2 regions of the Kitasatospora sp. NPDC054768 genome follow, and region 2 is predicted to be linked to the other one. Evidence: riboswitches for the same ligand, from Rfam matches in the RefSeq annotation. Region 2 holds a riboswitch; the other holds the start of a gene.
What was found. A riboswitch is a leader RNA that binds a small molecule or an ion and turns the genes downstream of it on or off. The one in region 2 is predicted to bind guanidine.
Positions count from the first base shown of each region.

Region 1: it holds a riboswitch for guanidine, as region 2 does, so the genes downstream of both, ACWGKU_RS02705 (MBL fold metallo-hydrolase) here and ACWGKU_RS16460 (DMT family transporter) in region 2, are expected to answer to the same signal.

Region 1 is NZ_JBSHBN010000005.1:87,192-96,114, reverse strand. It holds gene ACWGKU_RS02725 (amino acid adenylation domain-containing protein) at 1-1,782, shown strand, start outside; gene ACWGKU_RS02720 (MbtH family protein) at 1,779-1,964, shown strand; gene ACWGKU_RS02715 (DHA2 family efflux MFS transporter permease subunit) at 1,961-3,364, shown strand; gene ACWGKU_RS02710 (Uma2 family endonuclease) at 3,435-3,983, shown strand; gene ACWGKU_RS02705 (MBL fold metallo-hydrolase) at 4,006-4,863, opposite strand; guanidine-III (ykkC-III) riboswitch at 4,875-4,942, opposite strand; gene ACWGKU_RS02700 (DUF397 domain-containing protein) at 4,976-5,173, opposite strand; gene ACWGKU_RS02695 (DUF397 domain-containing protein) at 5,170-5,355, opposite strand; gene ACWGKU_RS02690 (helix-turn-helix domain-containing protein) at 5,352-6,167, opposite strand; partial or broken gene fes (enterochelin esterase) at 6,235-7,368, opposite strand; gene fhuB (Fe(3+)-hydroxamate ABC transporter permease FhuB) at 7,379-8,923, opposite strand, start outside.
Region 2 is NZ_JBSHBN010000045.1:40,321-49,243, forward strand. It holds gene ACWGKU_RS16450 (hypothetical protein) at 1-870, shown strand, start outside; gene ACWGKU_RS16455 (MFS transporter) at 874-2,313, opposite strand; gene ACWGKU_RS16460 (DMT family transporter) at 2,438-2,752, opposite strand; guanidine-III (ykkC-III) riboswitch at 2,797-2,862, opposite strand; tRNA gene ACWGKU_RS16465 (tRNA-Cys) at 2,948-3,019, shown strand; gene ACWGKU_RS16470 (xanthine dehydrogenase family protein molybdopterin-binding subunit) at 3,106-5,433, opposite strand; partial or broken gene ACWGKU_RS16475 ((2Fe-2S)-binding protein) at 6,090-6,647, opposite strand; gene ACWGKU_RS16480 (FAD binding domain-containing protein) at 6,716-7,582, opposite strand; gene ACWGKU_RS16485 (beta-N-acetylhexosaminidase) at 7,949-8,923, opposite strand, start outside.

The DNA.
Region 1 (8,923 bases), on a different contig from region 2:
GACGACTGGTACGACCGGCACGCCGAGGACGCCCCCGTGCTGGTCAACATGTACGGCATCACCGAGACCACCGTGCACGTCTCGTACATCGCCCTCGACCGGGCGAGCGCCACCGCCGGGAGCAGCAGCACCATCGGCGTCAACATCCCCGACCTCCGGGTCTACGTCCTCGACCAGCACCTCCAGCCCGTCCCGCCCGGCGTCACGGGTGAGATGTACGTGGCCGGGGCGGGCCTGGCCCGCGGCTACCTCGGCCGCCCCGAGCTGACCGCGACGCGCTTCGTCGCCGACCCGTACGCCGAGCTGTTCGGCGAGCGCGGCACCAGGATGTACCGCTCCGGGGACCTCGCCCGGCGCCGCGCCGACGGCGTGCTGGAGTACTTCGGCCGTGCCGACCAGCAGGTCAAGCTGCGCGGCTTCCGGATCGAACTCGGCGAGATCGAGGCCGTGCTGGCCGCGCACCCGGCCGTCGCCGACGCCGCCGTGGTGGTCCGGGAGGACGTGCCGGGGGACAAGCGGCTGGTCGGCTACGCGGTGGCCGACGGCGCCGCCCCGGACGAGCTGCGCGCCCACGCCGCCGCCGAACTGCCCGTCCACATGGTGCCCTCCGCCGTCGTCCTGCTCGACCGCCTCCCGCTGACCGCCAACGGCAAGCTCGACCGCCGCGCCCTGCCCGCCCCCGAGGCCCCCGCCTCGGGCGCCGGCCGCCCGCCGCGCACCCCGCGCGAGCAGCAGCTGTGCGAACTGTTCGCCGAGGTGCTGGGCGTGGCCTCGGTCGGTGTCGAGGACGACTTCTTCGCGCTCGGCGGGCACTCGCTGCTGGTCGTGCGCCTCGCCGGGCGGATCCGCGAGGTGCTCGGACTGGAGGTCGGCATCGGCGCCCTGTTCCAGGCGTCCACCGTGGCCGCCCTGGACGCCGCCCTCGCGGCGGGCGCACCGGACACCGACGCCCTGGACGTGCTGCTCCCGCTGCGGCCCGTCGCCCCCGGCCGGCAGCGCCCGCTGTTCGCCGTCCACCCGGCCGGCGGCCTCGGCTGGTGCTACACCGGACTGATCCGCAACCTGCCCGGCGAGGTGCCGATCTACGGCCTCCAGGCCCAGGGCGTCGGCGCCGCCACCGCTGCCGAGCCGCTGCCCGGCACCCTGGAGGAGCTGGCCGCGCACTACGCCGACCGGCTGCGCGAGGTCCAGCCCGAGGGCCCGTACCGGCTGCTCGGCTGGTCCACCGGCGGGATCATCGCGCACGCGGTGGCCGTCCGCCTCCAGGAACTCGGCCAGGACGTGGAACTGCTCGCGATCCTGGACGCCTACCCCGCCGAGGGCTTCCGCGAGCTGCCCGTCCCGGACCGGGCCGAGGCGCTGGAGGCACTGCTCACCATGGGCGGCTTCGGGCCCGCCGACCTCGACGGCCGTCCGCTCGAACTCGGCCCCGTCACCGAGCTGTTGCGCCGCGAGGGCAGCCCGCTCGCCGGGCTCGACGAGGCCACCGTGGCCGCGCTGAACGAGATCTACCTCAACACCAACCACCTGGTGCGCGGCTACGACCACCGCCGCTTCGACGGCGACGTGCTGTTCTTCCGCGCCACCGTCGACACCATCGACGACACCCTGGTGCCCGAGCTCTGGGAGCCGTACGTGTCCGGCCGGATCGCCAACACGAACGTGGCCTGCTCCCACAAGGACATGACCCTGCCCGCCCCGATCGCGCACATCGCGAGCGTGATCGCCGACCACCTCGCCGACCTCCCGAAGCAGACCGACGATGGAGAAGACCACCGATGAGTGACGCCCCCGCCAACCCCTTCGACGCCGACGGCGAGTTCCTCGCGCTCGTCAACCCCGGGGGACAGCACTCCCTGTGGCCCGCCTTCGCCGCCGTCCCGGCCGGCTGGAGCATCGCCCACGGCCCGTGCGAGCGCCCGGCCGCCCTGGAGTGGATCACCGCGAACTGGACCACCCTGTGACCCCTCCCGCCACCCCCGGCGCCGAGGCCCCGGCGCGCCCCCTGCTCGCGGGGCGCGCCGCGGTGGTGGTCGCCTACACGGCCGCGATGTGCATGAACGGCCTGGACTCGACGATCGTCAACCCGGCGCTGTTCAGCATCGCCGAGGACTTCGGCCGGCCCGTCTCGGCGGCCAACGCCGTGGAGACCGCCTTCCTGGTCGGCCTCGCCCTCGGCCTGCCGGTGGCCGGCTGGCTCGGCGACCGGTACGGCGTCAAGCGGGTCTTCCTCGGTGCGCTCGCCGCCTTCACGCTCGCCTCCGCGCTCTGCGCGGCGGCACCCGGTCTGGGTACGCTGTCGGCGGCCCGGGCGGTTCAGGGCGTGGCCGGCGGGCTACTCACCCCGGTCGGGATGACCCTGCTGTTCCGGGCCTTCGCCCCGCACGAGCGGGCGGGCCTGGGCCGCATCCTGATCGTCCCGACCGCGCTGATGCCCGCCCTCGGGCCGCCGCTCGGCGGCTTCCTCACCGAACACCTCTCCTGGCACTGGCTGTTCCTGGTCAACGTGCCGATCGGGGTCGCCGCCGTGATCATCGGGCTGATCGGCCTGCGCGGCGAACAGGAGCCCCCGGCCGGCCGCTTCGACACCACCGGCTTCCTGCTCGCCACGCCCGGCCTCGGCCTGCTGACCTACGCCCTCGGCTTCGGCCCGGCGCACGGCTGGACCTCCCCGGGCGTGGCCCTCGGCGGACTGCTCGGCCTGGCCCTGCTGGGGGCGGCCGTACGGCACCAACTCCGCTCCCCCGAACCGCTGGTGGACCTGCGGCTGCTCGCCGACCGCACCTTCGGCGCGGCGAGCTGGCTCGCCCTGCTGACCTCGGCCGGGCTGATGGGCGCGCTGTTCGTGCTGCCGCTGCTCTACCAGGCGGCGCGCGGCGCCACCGCCCTGGACGCCGGGCTGAGCGTCTTCCCGGAGGCGATCGGCCTGATGGCCGCCTCGCAGGTGGTCGACCGCCTGCTGCCCCGGCTCGGTCCGCGCCGGCTCGCCCTGCCAGGCCTGCTGCTGGCGGCGGTCGTCCTCGCCTCCCTCGGTTTCGCCGAGAACCCGTGGGCCGTACGGGTGTTGATGTTCTGCGTCGGCCTGATCCTGGGCACCGCCGTCCTCACCGTCCAGATCGCCGGCTTCGCCGACGTCCCCGGCCCCGCGATGGGCCGCGCGATGGGCCTGTTCACCATCCTGCGCACCCTCGGCGGCGCCCTCGGCATCGCCGCCACCGCTGCCCTCATCGGCGCCCTCGCCGACGGCACCGACGCCACCCCCTACCGCCTCGCCCTCCTCCTCACCGCCGCCCTGGTCGCCGCCGGCACCCTGTTGGCCCTTCGCCTCCCCACCGAAGCTCCGGGCCCACCCCCGGAGGAATGACGCCGGTGCGGTCCGTGGTCCTCCGGTGCTCCGACTGCCCTACGGTGGTCGGAGCACCGGAGGAGAGCCCATGAACCCTCAGCACTACCGTCTGCTTGAAGAGGCCTGCCGCAGCCTGCCGGACGGCTACAAGGTCGAGCTGTCCGGTGACGTCATCGTCATGCAGACGTCACCGTCATCGATTCACCAGCTCAACCTGGCGATCGTCCAGCGCCAGTTCGAGGCGCACTGTCCTCCCGGCTACTTCCCGACGGGGAACAGTGACCTCTCCTCGCCCGAGTTCGGCACCGTTCGCAACCCCGACCTCACCTACCTGCCCGAGGACGTCATCGAGCTGGGCCGCGAGATCCCCGCCGACCTGGCGCTGATCGCGGTCGAGATCGTCTCGCCGTCCAACCCCGACAACGACTGGAGCGGGAAGGTCCGCGACTACCCGCGGATGGGCTTCCCGCTCTACCTGATCGTGGACCCCCGGCAGAAGACGGTGACCCTGTTCTCCGAACCCAACCGCGACCGCTACCACACCAGGACGGAGCGGGAGTTCGGCGAGAAGCTCCGCATCCCCGCGCCCTTCGACTTCGAGCTGGACCTGACCCGGTTGGTGCCCTACCGGGACTGATCGGCCGCGGGACCCGGGGAGTTCACTCGTTCGGCCAGAGGATCAGGTCGTCCAGCGGGTACCGGCGCGGACCGTCGCCGAGTTCGGCGACGGCCGCCCGGATGCGGTCCAGGTGGGCGGGGGTGAGCTGGAGCGGAGGTTCGTCGGGCTGGTAGGTGGTGCGGATCGGGTAGTCGACGCCCGGCTCGCGGGTCATCTCGATGTGGCAGCCGAGCACGTGCGTCACCGGGTGGCTCCCGGCGAACGCGGCCAGCCGCTCGACGGTGCGCCGGAAGGCCGGCCAGTCGTCGATGTACAGCCGCCCCGGATAGACGGTGTCGCCGGTGAGCAGGAAGCCCGTCCACGGGTCGTAGAAGGTGACCGCCGCCTCGTGGTGTCCCGGCGTGGCCAGGCACTTCAGCACCCGCCCGCCGCCGAGGTCGACCAGGGCCACGGCCTCCTCGTCCCGGTCGAAGCCGAAGTACGGCCAGGCGGTGGGCAGATCGGCACCGACCAGGGTGGTCGCGGGCCGGTCGGCGAACTGGCCGTCGCCCGCGACGTGGTCGCCGTGCGGGTGGGTGTGCAGCACCAGCAGCCCGTAGCCGTCCCGGGGATTGCGGGCGAGCCACGCCTCCACCAGCCCGTCGACCGTCGCGCGCAGCGGGAAGTACGCGGCCTCGGCCGTCGCCCCGGTGTCGATCAGCACCGCCCGCTCCGTCCCGAAGAGCAGGAACAGGAACGGGGCCTCGTAGTTGATCGCCTTGTTCTGCCGCAGGATGACGGTGTGCTCGTCGTACTCGTGGACCTGGATGTCCGGGTCCGTGTTGTGCTTCGCGGACGGGGAACCGTGGATCCACCGCACGTCCAGTGGACGGGCGATCGGTGCACCGGCAGCGGCCATGACGCCTCCAGAGTGCGTCGTCTTGGCAGGCCGGGTACGGCGCACGTCTCGTCCGGGGCCGGTGCCGCTGCACCGCCCCGGGGACGCTAGCACGGGGGCCTTGGCGGCGGCTTCAGTGGTCCGGAGAAGCGAGGTCTCGGGCGAGTTGGACGAAGTCGGTCCAGGCGGTCGGGTTGAAGGCGAGCTGGGGCCCGGTCTTGTCCTTGGAGTCGCGGACATGAACGGTGCCCGGAGTGGAAGCGACCTCGACGCAGGCGCCGCCTTCGGTTCCGCTGTGGCTGGACTTGAACCAGGCCGGTTCAGTGCTCATAGTTCCTCCGCGAGCTCGCCGATGAAGTCGACCCAGGCCTCGGCCGTGAAGGTGAGCTGAGGGCCGGTCTTGTCCTTGGAGTCCCGGATGCGGACGGTGCCCGGGGTGACCGCGATCTCGACGCAGGCGCCGCCCTCGGTGTTGCTGTGGCTGGACTTGAACCAGGTCAACGCATCGTTCATAGCTCCTCCAGCGACTCACTGATCAGCTTGGCCGAGGCCTCGGGACTGAGCGCCTGCCGGAGGATCATTTCATGGCGATGACTGAGGATGCTCACCCTGGCCGGGTCTGCGTGGAGCATGCCCATCGCCTGGCCTTCCTCATACGCGAGTCGTTGATGTTCGACGGTTTCCAGAAGGATGAACTGCCCGTTCAGACCAGGGTGGATCCCCCGGGACGGAACCACTTGAACCGTGATGTGGCGTGCCTCGGCGACCGTCAGAACGTGGCGCAACTGGCGGTGGTGGGCTTCGATGGTCGTGAGCGGCCGTCGTAGGACCCCCTCCTCGATGAGGAAGTTGAAGGCCTTGGTCTGCACCTTCAGCATTTCCTGGCGCTCCAACCTCGCTGCGACCCGCGTTTCGACCGTCTCGTCATCGAGTGGCGGCCAGTGGGATTCGAGGAGCGTTCTCACGGTCTCTTCGGTCTGCAGCAGACCCGGAAAGAAGTGGTTCTCGTACCAGTTGAGTGCCACCGCCTCGGCTTCGTACTTCATGTAGTCCTCGGCGGAGGACGGATATTTCTCGGGCTTCAGGAACTGCGCCCCCGCCACCAGGATCCCCTTCGCGTCGCACATGTCGTCCGCCACCTGCAGCAGGTGCATCGAGGGCTTGCGCCGCCCCGCCTCCATCGACCGCAGGCTCTCGATGCCGTACCCGGCCTCGGTGGCCAGGTGCTCGCGGCTGACACCCGCGCGGGTCCGCCACAGCTTGATCTGGTTGCCGCAGTACTTCCACGACATCGGCGGCGGCGCGGCGGACGAGGACGTGCTCATGGGGTACCTCCAGGCCGATCGGTGCGAAGTTCGACGCTAGACGCCTGATGGCCTGGAGGTATGCGAATCAGCCCGAAACCATCCCCTCGGGTGACCCGAGCAGGTGCGCGAGCCCGTCGGCCAGGCCGCCGCGCCAGCAGGCGTAGTCGTGGCCGCCGTTGAACTCGCGGTAGGCGAGGTCGTAGCCGCGGGCCGTGAGGACGTCGCGCAGGTGGCGGTTCTGGGCGAGGAGCATCCACTCCTGGAGCCCGACCTCGATCCAGAAGCGGGCCTGCCGTCGTTCCTCGGCGGCGAGGCGCCGGGTCAGCCATTCGCTGCCCGCGTCGAACTCGGTCTCGTCGGGCCACCAGAAGGAGCCGGACTGGGAGAGCGCGTTGCCGAAGCGTTCCGGGCGGCGGTAGGCGGCGTAGGCGGCGGTGAGGCCGCCCGCGCTCTGGCCCGCGATCACGGTGGCGGTCGGGTCGCCGCTCGCGCCGAACTCCTTTGTGGCCCAGGGCAGCAGGCGGTCGGCGAGGAGGTCGATGAAGGCCGGGTTGCAGCTCAGGTCGTCCGGGCGCTTCGGCCCCATGGTGTGCACCAGCAGGGTGACGGTGGGCGGGATGGCGCCGTCGGCCGTCAGGTTGTCGAGGGTGTCGCCGGCGGAGAGCACCTCGCCCCACATCTCGCCGTCCAGCAGCACCGCGACCGGGTACGGGCCACCGTCCGGCCGGTGTCCGGCGGGGAGGTGGACGTCGACCCGCCGGCCGGCCACCGTGTGGGCGAGCGTCCGTCCGCGCGGCACGCCGTCGCGCCGCGCCACGTACGGTTGTGCGGGGGCGGCGGGCAGACTGAGCACCGAGGCGGGGTGGCGGCCGTCGCGGGCGGGCAGCCGGGGCTCGGTGTCGTACGGGTCGGGGCGGGCCTGGTCGAGGACGCGCAGCCAGTCGGGCCGGGCGGTGCCGGGGGCCTCGCCGCGGAACGGGTACAGCTGGTACGAGGCGCGGTGGTCGGCGCGCAGCCGGTAGGTGATCGACCATGCCCCATCGTCCTGGCGCTGCATCAGATGCGGTGTCAGGTCCCCGGCATGGCGGTCCTTGTCGGTGACGGTGTGCAGCAGCGCGAGCACGCCGTCGCAGTCGCCGTCGTGATGGGTGAAGGTGACCAGGCGGTAGGCGGGATCGTCGGGGCAGAGGGCGACGAGCGGGGTTTCCACAGCAGTGACTCCAAAAGGCTTAGGCGGGGCTGCCCTTGCGGCCGAGCAGCACCCAGAGCAGGAAGGGACCGCCGAGGACGGTGGTGACGATGCCGACGGGGATCTCCACTCCGGCGAACAGAACCCGGCCCAGTGTGTCGGCGAGCACGACGAGCAGGGCGCCGGTCAGGGCGGAGCCGAGCACGGGCACCCGCGCGGGCCCGGCCAGCCGTCCGGCGATCACCGGCGCGGCCAGGGCCACGAAGCCGACCGGCCCGCAGACGCCGACCGCCAGCCCGGCCAGGGCGACGGCCAGCAGCAGGCAGGCGAGCCGGACCCGGCCCGGGTCGACGCCGAGTGCGGAGGCGACGCTGTCGTCGAAGCGCAGCACCGCCAGCCGCCGGGCCACCGCCAGCGCGATCGGCACCAGTGCCGCCAGTCCGATCAGGACGGGCGTGGCGACGGCGAGGTCGCGTCCGTTGAGGCTGCCGTTGGTCCAGATGTACAGCGATCCGGCCGAGTTGAGGGAGCGCCGGGCCATCGCGACCTGGATGACGGCCGAGGCGAGCGCCGACATGGCGAGCCCGACCACCAGGACCCGGTAGCCGCGCGCGCCGAGTCCGCCGGAGGCCAGGGTGACGACCAGGACGGCGACCAGCGCGCCGAGCGGTCCGGCCCACCAGGCGCCGAAGGTGCCCGCGGTGCTGGCGGAGATGAGTACGGCGGCGGTCGCGCCGTCGTTGACGCCGAGGAGTTCGGGGGTGGCCAGGCGGTTGCGGGCGAGGGTCTGGGTGAGGCAGCCGGCCAGGCCGAGGGCGGCGCCGGCGGCGAGTCCGGCGACGATCCGGCCGAGTCGGAACTTCTGTACCAGCAGGACGTCCAGCCGGTCGCCGTAGCCGAACACGGCCTGGAAGGTGCGGGCGAGGTCGAGTTCGCTCTGTCCGGCGTGCGCCGAGACGACGACGGCGGCCAGCAGGGCGGCGGCCAGGCCGAGCGAGGCCAGCAGTGCCCGGCGCGGCAGCAGCAGCGACCATGTGCCGTGCCGCAGGGTCAAGTCCGGCTTGGGCGGCGCCGGTTCGCCGCGTCGCGCGGCCGGCGTGGACTCGGCGGGGTCGGCCATGGCCAGGGCGGTGGAGTGCCGGGAGCGGACGATCGCGATCAGGGCCGGGGCGCCGATCAGCGCGACGATCACCGACACCGGCGCCTCGAAGGGCCGGGCCACCACCCGGGCGAGCACGTCCGCGCCGGTCAGCACGGTGGCGCCGAACAGCGCGGCGAGCAGGGTGAGTCGGCCGATCCGGGGGCCGGCGACGGTGCGGGCGAGGAAGCCGGAGAGCAGCCCGAGGAAGGCGATCGGCCCGGCCAGCGCGACCGCCGAGGCGGTCAGCAGGGTGACGGCGACGGCGACGGCGGCCCGGGTGGCGCCGGGTCGGTGGCCGAGGCCGCGGGCGAGGTCGTCGCCGAGGGCGAGCGCGGTCAGCGGACGGGTGGTGAGGGCGGCGAGCAGGAATCCGGCGCCGAGCACCGGGGCGAGCTGGCGCAGGGTCGTCCAGCCTTCCACCCCGGCCAGCGAGCCGAGCACCCA
Region 2 (8,923 bases):
CACAAGGTCGGCGCCTCCGACATCGGCTACCTGAGCGACCAGCACATCCGCGACACCCTGGAGAACGTGCACGCGGCCTGGCTGGAGGGCCACGAGATCGGGACCCACTTCAACGGCCACTTCTGCGGCTCCACGGGCGTCGGCGCGTGGTCCCCGGAGGAGTGGGACAGCGAGATCCAGCAGGCGATGGACTTCGTGACGAACTGGCGCACCAACACCGGCTTCACCGACCTGCCCGCGCTGCCCTTCGACTACCGCAAGGAGCTGATCGGCAGCCGCACCCCCTGCCTGGAGGGCCAGCGCAACCTGCTGCCCACCGCGGTCAGGCGCGGCTGGCGCTACGACAGCAGCGGCAACGGCACCCAGGTGTGGCCGCAGAAGATCCAGGGCGGCGCGCTGTGGGACCTCCCGCTGCAGTCCATCCCGTTCCCCGGGCACACCTTCCAGGTGCTCTCGATGGACTACAACATCATGTACAACCAGTGCGGCCCCAACACCAAGGCCGACCCGGCGCTCCACCCCGGCTTCCAGACCCAGGCCCGCGACGCCTACCTGATGGGGTTCGACCGCACCTACGACGGCAACCGGGCGCCGTACGTCATCGGCAACCACTTCGAGGAGTGGAACGGCGGCATCTACATGAACGCCGTCGAGGACGTCCTCAGGACCATCGCGGACAAGCCGGAGGTCCGGCTGGTGTCCTTCCGGCAGCTGGTCGACTGGCTGGACGCCCAGGACCCGGCGGTGCTGCGCAAGCTCCAGACCCTCGCCCCGGGGCAGTCCCCGGCCGGCGGCTGGGAGGCCTTCCTCGGCGCCCCGGCGGGGGCCGCGGCCCCCGCTGCGGCCCCCGCCGGCGCCACCGCCGGCTGACCGTCAGGCCTTCGTCCGCACCCGGCCGGAGAGCACCGCGCCGAGCAGCGCCACCCCGGCCATCGACAGCAGGATCACCGCGAAGGCGCCGGGCGAGCCGGCCTCCCCGCCGCCCCCGTGGGCGGCGGCGAGCGAGCCGCCGCCCAGCGCCGCGAACATCACACCGGCCAGACCGGTCAGCAGCACATTGCCCAGCGCGTCGCTCATCTGGAGCGCGGCCGAGTTGGCCCCGGCGTCCTCCGGGGTGGAGAGCTTCATCATCAGCACGCTGACGCTCGCGATCGCCATCCCCATCCCGACGCCGCCGACGCCCCAGGCCACCGACGCGGCCCAGGCCGGCACCGCCGGGAACAGCACCAGCGCGGCGCCCGAGATCGCCACCGCGGTCAGCACGAAGCCGCCCCGGATCATCACCGTGCGGTAGCGCTCCGCCCCGGGCCGGCCCTGGAGCCAGGAGCCGAGCGCCCAGGTGAGACCGCCGCTGGTCAGGGTCAGGCCGGCCAGCGTCGGCGAGAGCTCACGCTGGGTGGTCATCATCAGCGGGATGAAGGCCTCGGCCGCGAAGAACGCCCCCGCGGCCAGCCCGCGCAGCAGGATCACGGCCGGCAGTCCCCGGCCGGCCCGCAGGGTCCGCGCCGGCAGCAGGCCGAGGACCGCCGGCACCAGCAGCGCCGCCCCGGCGATCCCGGGGGCCAGCCCGATCAGGTCGCGCCGCTGGCCCGCGTACTGCAGCAGGCCGGCGCCGACCGCCGCCATCGCGGCCAGCAGGGTGCGACGGCGGTCGAAGGCCGCGCCCCTGGCCACCGGGTGCTCGCGCTCGGTGCGGGCCAGTGCCGGGCCCATCACGGCCAGCGGCAGCAGGATCAGCACCGGCACGGCCAGGAACACCCAGCGCCACCCCAGGTGCTGGGTGACGGCCCCGGAGACCAGCGGACCGATGATCGAGGGCAGCACCCAGGCCGAGGAGAAGGCCGCGAACACCGCGGGCCGCAGCCGCTCCGGGTAGGCCCGGCCGACCACCACGTACAGGGCGACGATCACCAGCCCGCCGCCGAGGCCCTGGATGGCCCTCCCGGCCACGAACACCCACATCCCGGGTGCCGTCCCGGCCACCACCAGCCCCACGCCGAACACGGCGATGCCGCTGAACAGCGGCCGCAGCGGGCCGCTCCGGTCGCACCACTGGCCGGAGACGACCAGGGCGAACAGGGTGGTGGTGAAGTAGCCGGAGAAGGCGAACGCGTACAGCCCGAGCCCGTTCAGCTCGCGGGCCGCGGTCGGCATCGCGGTGTTGACGGCCGTCGCCTCGAAGGCGATCACCAGGACCACCGAGACGATCCCCAGCGTCAGCGCACGGTAGCGGCCGCCGAGGACCCCACCACCGGGGTCGTCGTCGAGGGGTATCGGTACGGGGTCGACCGAGGTGGGGGAGGCAGTGGTCATACGTAACATCGTAAGAGCCGTCTGCCCCGATGACCCCTGACCCCGGTCGGTGATCTCCTCGGCCGCAGGGCCCAGGACGGGCCCCGGGACCCAGGACGGGCCCCGGCCGGGACCGCGGCGGAGGTCAGTGCAGCACCTTGAGGCCCACCACGCCGGAGACGATCAGCAGCAGGCAGGCGATCCGGGCCATGGTCACCGGATCCCCCAGGACGGCCATGCCGTAGACCGCGGTGCCGACCGCTCCGATGCCCACCCAGACGGCGTAGCCGGTGCCGATCGGAATGGTGCGCATCGCGTACGCCAGGCCGCCCATGCTGAACAGCAGTGCGATGCCGAAGACGAGGCTGGGAACGAGGCGGGTGAAGCCCTTGGACGATTCCAGGGCGACCGCCCAAATGGTCTCCAGGACACCCGAGACGATCAGAACGAGCCAGGCCATGACGGTGCTACCTCCGCAGTCCACAGCGGCCGGATTGCCGCTGAACTGCGCCGTCTTGTCGTCACCGGGTACGACGCGCTCGTCCGGGGTGGCGGAAATACCGCCACCTGTCCCCGACGGTAGCACACATTGCCATACAGAATTTACAAAAGGGCATTGACCCCTCTCCCCCGGATCGGCCACTATGAATTCACTGGCCGTGTGCCCGAGTGGCTTAGGGAACCGTCTGCAAAGCGGTGCACGCGGGTTCGATTCCCGCCATGGCCTCACCGGAAAAGGAAATTGCCGGTCGACTCCGAAAGTCGACCGGCAATTTCCTTTCCCTGCTTTCCGCCTTTCCCGGGAGCTCCCGGTCAGGCGGTGACGGCGTCCTCGGCCCGGATCGGCAGCCGGCCGACCGGCAGGCCGGTGGCGGCGCGCACGGCCGCGGCGACGGCCGCCGGGGCGACCACCGCGGGCACGGCTCCGACCGCCTTCGCGCCGAACGGGGCCACCACATCGCGCTCCTCCAGCAGCGCGGCGATCCGCACCTCCGGGGTGTCCAGCGCGGTGGGCAGCCGGTAGCCGGTGAGCGAGGGGTTCAGCAGCACCCCGCCCTCCGTCCGCAGGTCCTCCAGCAGTGCCAGGCCCACGCCCTGGGCCACCCCCGCCTCGATCCGGTCCTCGATCTGGCGCGGGTTCAGCGCCCGGCCGACGTCCTGGGCGACCGTCATCTCGACCACCCGCACGGCGCCCAGCTCGATGTCCACGTCCACCACCGCACGCATCGCGCAGAACGAGATGGAGACGAAGGCGTCGCCCTGCCCGGCCTCGTCCAGCGGCTCGGTGGGGTGCGGGCGGCACTGCGCGGTGGCCCAGAGCTCCTTGCCCTCCAGCGCCTCGGCGACGGGCATGCCGAGTACCCCGTCGTACGAGGTGATCTTGCCGTCGGCGATCTGGAGCAGCTCCGCCGACATCCCGAAGTTCGCCGCGATCGGCTGCAGCAGCTGGTGGCGGACCATCAGCGCGGCCCGCTCGACGGCGCCGCCGGAGACCCAGGTGTGCCGGCCGCGGGCGGACGGCCCGGCGATCGACTGGTCGCTGTCGGCCGGGGCGATGTAGACCTCGCTGACGCCCAGCACGGTCTGCACGATCTGCCGGGCCAGCGTGGCGAAGCCCTGCCCGGCGTCGACCGCCGCGCAGATCACCGTGGCGTGGTCCCCGCTGACCCGCACGGTCGCCGTGGAGACCTCGTCCTCGCCCTCGGCGCCCAGCATGTGCACCATGCCGACGGCGTAGCCGATCCCGCGTCGCACCGCCGCCGGGTCGCCCGCGCCGCCGGGCCCGCCGGGCAGCAGCCACTCGGCGTCCGGGTCGTCCACCGGCAGGGCCGGCAGCGGCTCGGCGGCGACCGCGTCCAGCAGGGCGCGCACCGGCGCCGGGCAGGTGACGGCCTGACCGGTGGGCAGCGGGTCGCCGGTGGACATCGCGTTGCGGCGGCGGATCTCCACCGGGTCCACGCCGATCCGGGCGGCCAGCTGGTCCAGCTGCGACTCGTACGCGAAGCACGCCTGCAGGGCGCCCTCGCCGCGCATCCGGCCGGCCGGCGGGTTGTTGGTGCGCACCGCCCAGGCGTCCACGAAGACGTTCGGGCAGACGTACGGACCGGCCGAGAAGGCCGTCGCGGCGGCCAGCGCCTCGGCGGAGACGTCCGCGTAGGCGCCGCCGTCCAGCAGGATCTGCGCCTCGACCTTCACCAGCGTGCCCTCGGCGTCGGCGTGGTGGCGGTAGCGCAGGAGCGCGGGGTGGCGCGAGGTGTGGGTGTGGAAGGACTCCTCGCGGGTGAGCGTCATCTTCACCGGGCGGCCGGTGCGCAGCGCCAGCAGGGCCAGGGTGACCTGGAACGAGAGGTCCTCGCGGTCGGTGGTGGCGCCGGGCACGCCGGTGACCACCAGCCGGACCCGGTCCGGCTCCAGGCCCAGGCAGGCGGCGGTGCGGTCGCGGTCGCCGTGCGGGTCGGTGGAGGACAGGTGCAGCTCGACGCCGCCGTCCGGGCGCGGTACGGCCAGCCCGGCCTCGGCGCCGAGCGGGGCCGGGTCCTGCCGGCCGACCTGGTAGAGGCCCTCGACGACGATCTCGCCGACCGCGTCCGGGTCCCCGGTGCGCAGCGGCAGGTGGCGGAACAGGTTGCCGTCCGGGTGCAGCGGCGGCGCGGTGAAGGCCTGCTCCGGGTCGGTGACGGCCTCCAGCGGCTCGTAGTCGACCGCGATCAGGCCGACCGCCAGCCGGGCGGTGTCCGGGTGGTCGGCGGCCACCGCGGCGATCGGCTCGCCGTGGTGGCGCACCACGCCGGCGGCCAGCACCGGCCGGTCGGCGACGATCGGCCCGGCCGGGGCACCGTCGGGGGTGCCGTCCGGTCCGGGCGGCAGGTCGGCGGCGGTGACCACGGCGTGCACACCGGGCAGCGCCAGCGCGGCCGAGGTGTCGATGCCCCGGATCCGGGCGTGCGGGTGCGGCGAGCGCAGCACCGCGCCCCACAACAGCCCCTCGGCCCACAGGTCGGCCGCGTACGGGTAGATGCCGAGCGCCTTGGGCAGCGCGTCGCTGCGCAGCGGGGAGCTGCCCAGGCCGATCGGCTCCGGTGCGCCGCCCTCGCCGCCGTCCTGCTGGAGTGCTGCGCCGATGTCGGTAGGCGACGTCATGATGCGTGGTCGTCCTCGGGGAGCCGGATGCCGTGGGCGGGGGTGGCACCGTACGGGACACCGGCCGGGGCGCCGCCCTCGGCCGGGGCACCGTGCGGGTGCGGGGCGGCGTACGGGGTGCCGTGCGGGGTGCCGTCGTGGACGGAGCCGGGCAACGGGGTCCCGTGCGCGGGGGTGGGCTCGTAGACCGGGGCGTCGTACCCGGTGTCGTAGCCGTTCTGCTGCTGGTGGCCGTCCGGGTAGGGCACGTAGGTGCCGTGCGCGGGGGTGGCCTGGTACGGCTGCTCGGGGTAGCCCTGCGGCGGGTAGTACACCTGGTCGTCGGCGGCCTGGGCGGGGATCCGGGCGGGGATGTCGTCCCGGATCGGGGCCAGCACGGTGGTGTCGTACACGCCGGTGTCGTAGCCGCCCTGGGGGTCGCCGTACGGCAGCCCGGCCGGGGCCTGCTCGACAGCGTGCTGTTCCACGGCGGGCTGCGCCGGGTGGTGCTGCTCGGCGGCGTGCCGCTCCGGGTGGTACTGCTCCGCGGGGTGGGCGACCGGGTGGGCCTCGACGGGCTGCTGCGGGACGTGCTCGATCCAGGCCTCGGCGTCGGCGTAGACCGGCGGCTCGACGGCCTGCCCGGGTTCGACCGGCGCGTCCACCGGCACGTCGGCGGGCGGTTCGGCGACCGGCTCGGCCGGCCCCCCGGGAGCGGGCCCGGCGGCCTGCGCGGCGGCCTCCTCCGCCTCCTCGGCCTCCGCCGCGCGGGCGTCCGCGACGGTCTGGACGGCGGCCAGCACGCCCCGGTAGCCGGTGCAGCGGCAGAGGTTGCCGCACAGCGCCTGACGGGCCTCCACCTCGGTGGGCCGGTGGTTGCGCTGGAGCAGGTCGTGCACCGCCATCGCCATGCCGGGGGTGCAGTAGCCGCACTGGACGGCGCCGGAGGCGGCCAGCGCCTGCTGGACGGCGCTCGCGCCGCCGGCGGCGGACAGGCCCTCGACGGTGCTGATCTCGCTGTCGGCGGCCAGGGCGGCGGGCACCAGGCAGCCGGCCACCAGCTGGCCGTCCACCTGCACCGAGCAGGCCCCGCACTCGCCCTGCTCGCAGCCGTCCTTGGCGCCGGCCAGGCCGAGCCGCTCGCGCAGCACGTAGAGCAGGCTCTCGCCGATCCACGCGTCGGTGACGGGCCGTTCGAAACCGTTGACCCGCAGCGTGTACGAGGCGCACGGGCGCAGCTCGCGGCTGACCTGCGGGGAGAGGCCGAGCGGGTCGGCGTCCAGGGTCTCGATGGGGTCTGTGGTCACTTCAGCGCCCTTCCCAGTGCCCGTCGGGCCAGCACCGATACGGTACGCCGCAACCGAACCGCGGCCGCGGTCGGCCCCTCGGTCACGGCCTCCCAGGCGCCCTCGGCGCCGTAGTTGTCGGGGACGCAGGCGGCGGCCACGTACTCGCCGAAGGCGGCGGTCGCGGCCGGGTCGATCTCCCGGCTGCCGTCCCAGTCGATGCAGCCGGCCACCCAGGCCTCGGCCTCCAGCGGGCGCAGCGGCACCGGCGCGACGGCCCCGACGGCGCAGCGCACCGAGCGCCGGGCCGGGTCGAGGACCAGGGCGACGGAGGCGGTGGCGCGGGCCGGTCCGCTGCGGCCGGTGGCCTTGAGGAAGACCTGCGGGGCGTGCAGCAGCGGGACGCGCACCCAGGTGAGCAGTTCGCCGGGGCGCACCGGGTCGAGTCCGGTGAGCAGGTGACTGACCGGCACCTCGCGGGTGCCCCCGGCCCGGGCCAGGGTGACGCTGGCCTCCAGCGCGGTGAGCACCGGGAGGGTGTCGCCGGCCGGGGCGGCGGTGACGATGTTCCCGCCGAGGGTGCCGACGTTGCGGACCTGCGGCGGGCCGGCGGTGCGGGCGGCGTCGGCGAGCGCGGGGATGAGCGCCGCGAAGTCGGGGCGGTCCATCCGGGCGTGGGTGAGTCCGGCGCCGAGCACGGCGGTGCCGCCGTCCTCGTAGCGCCAGCCGCGCAGTTCGGTGATCCGGCCGAGGCCGACCAGGGCGGCGGGGCGCAGTCGGCCGGCGTTGACGGCCTCCATCAGGTCGGTGGCTCCGGCCACCGGTACCGCGGCCGGGGCGGCGGCCAGCGCGTCGACGGCCTCGTCGAGGGAGGCCGGCAGCATGATCGTCCGGTTCACCTGGGTCCCACCGTGCTCCACTTGCTCATCGATCGCCTGCCGCCCGCCGGCCTTCGGCCGTACTGTCCTGCGTCAGCAGCCCGGCCTGGCCCGTAGGGTACGGGCGATCGGGCCGGGTTGGGCAACTCTGGCACACAATGCTCGATGATCATTTCGGGACCGGTGAACGGGACTGCCCGATTGAGACTGATACCGGGCGGTATCTGCCCCGACCCGCTCCGGGCCAGGGCAGATGTTCATCAGTTCTTGACGTCGGACGACCGCTCAGAAGTTCCCCGCGGGTAGGACCGGGGCGTTTCCCGCGGGTCTTCGCCGGGTCCGGCGGGACCCGCGGGACCTGCGGGACCCGCCCTACCGCACCGGCGGCGGACCCTCGATCGGCCGGCCGAGCACCCCGGGCCGGCGCTGCCACGGGTGCGGACCGTCGGCCGGGCGGTACTCGACGCCGAGCGCGTCAAGGGCCCTCAGGTGCGTCGTCAGCCGCTGCTCGAAACCGGCGAAGTCCCGCTCGGCCGGCTCGGCGGGCAGCTCCGACCAGGCGACCTCGGCGAAGGCGACCAGCCGGGGGAAGGCCCGGTAGTCGATGTCCCGGGCGCTGTCCATGAACTCGCTCCACAGGTTGGCCTGGGTGCCGATCACGTGCCGGGCGGCGGCCTCGTCCAGCTGCTCGGGGACCGGCTCGAACCGGTAGACGTCCTCCAGCGTGCGCACGAATCCGACCGGGATCGGCTCGTCCGGTCCGTCCGCCTGCCGGTGGTCGAAGTAGACGTGCTGCTCGGGGCACATCACCACGTCGTGCCCGGCCTTCGCGGCGGCGACCCCGCCGCCGAAGCCGCGCCAGGAGGAGACGGCGGCGCCCGGCGCGAGCCCGCCCTCCAGGATCTCGTCCCAGCCGATCAGCCGGCGGCCGCGGTCGGCCAGCCAGCCGTCGAAGTGCCGGATGAGGTGGCTCTGCAGTTCGTCCTCGTTGGCCAGGCCCAGCTCGCGTATCCGGGCCTGCGCGGCGGCGCTGTCCTTCCACTGCTCCTTGGGGCACTCGTCGCCGCCGAGGTGGATGAACTCGGACGGGAAGAGCTCCAGGACCTCCTCCAGCACGCCCTCGAAGAAGCGCAGGGTCTCCTCGGAGGCGTTGAGCACGTTGTGGCTCACCCCCCAGTCGGTCCAGACCCCGAGCCCGGCGGTGTCCACCACGTCGGTGTTGCCCAGCTCGGGGTAGGCGGACACGGCGGCCTGGGTGTGGCCGGGCAGGTCGATCTCCGGGACGACGGTGACCCCGCGGGCGGCCGCGTAGGCGACGATCTCGCGCAGGTCGTCCTGGGTGTAGTA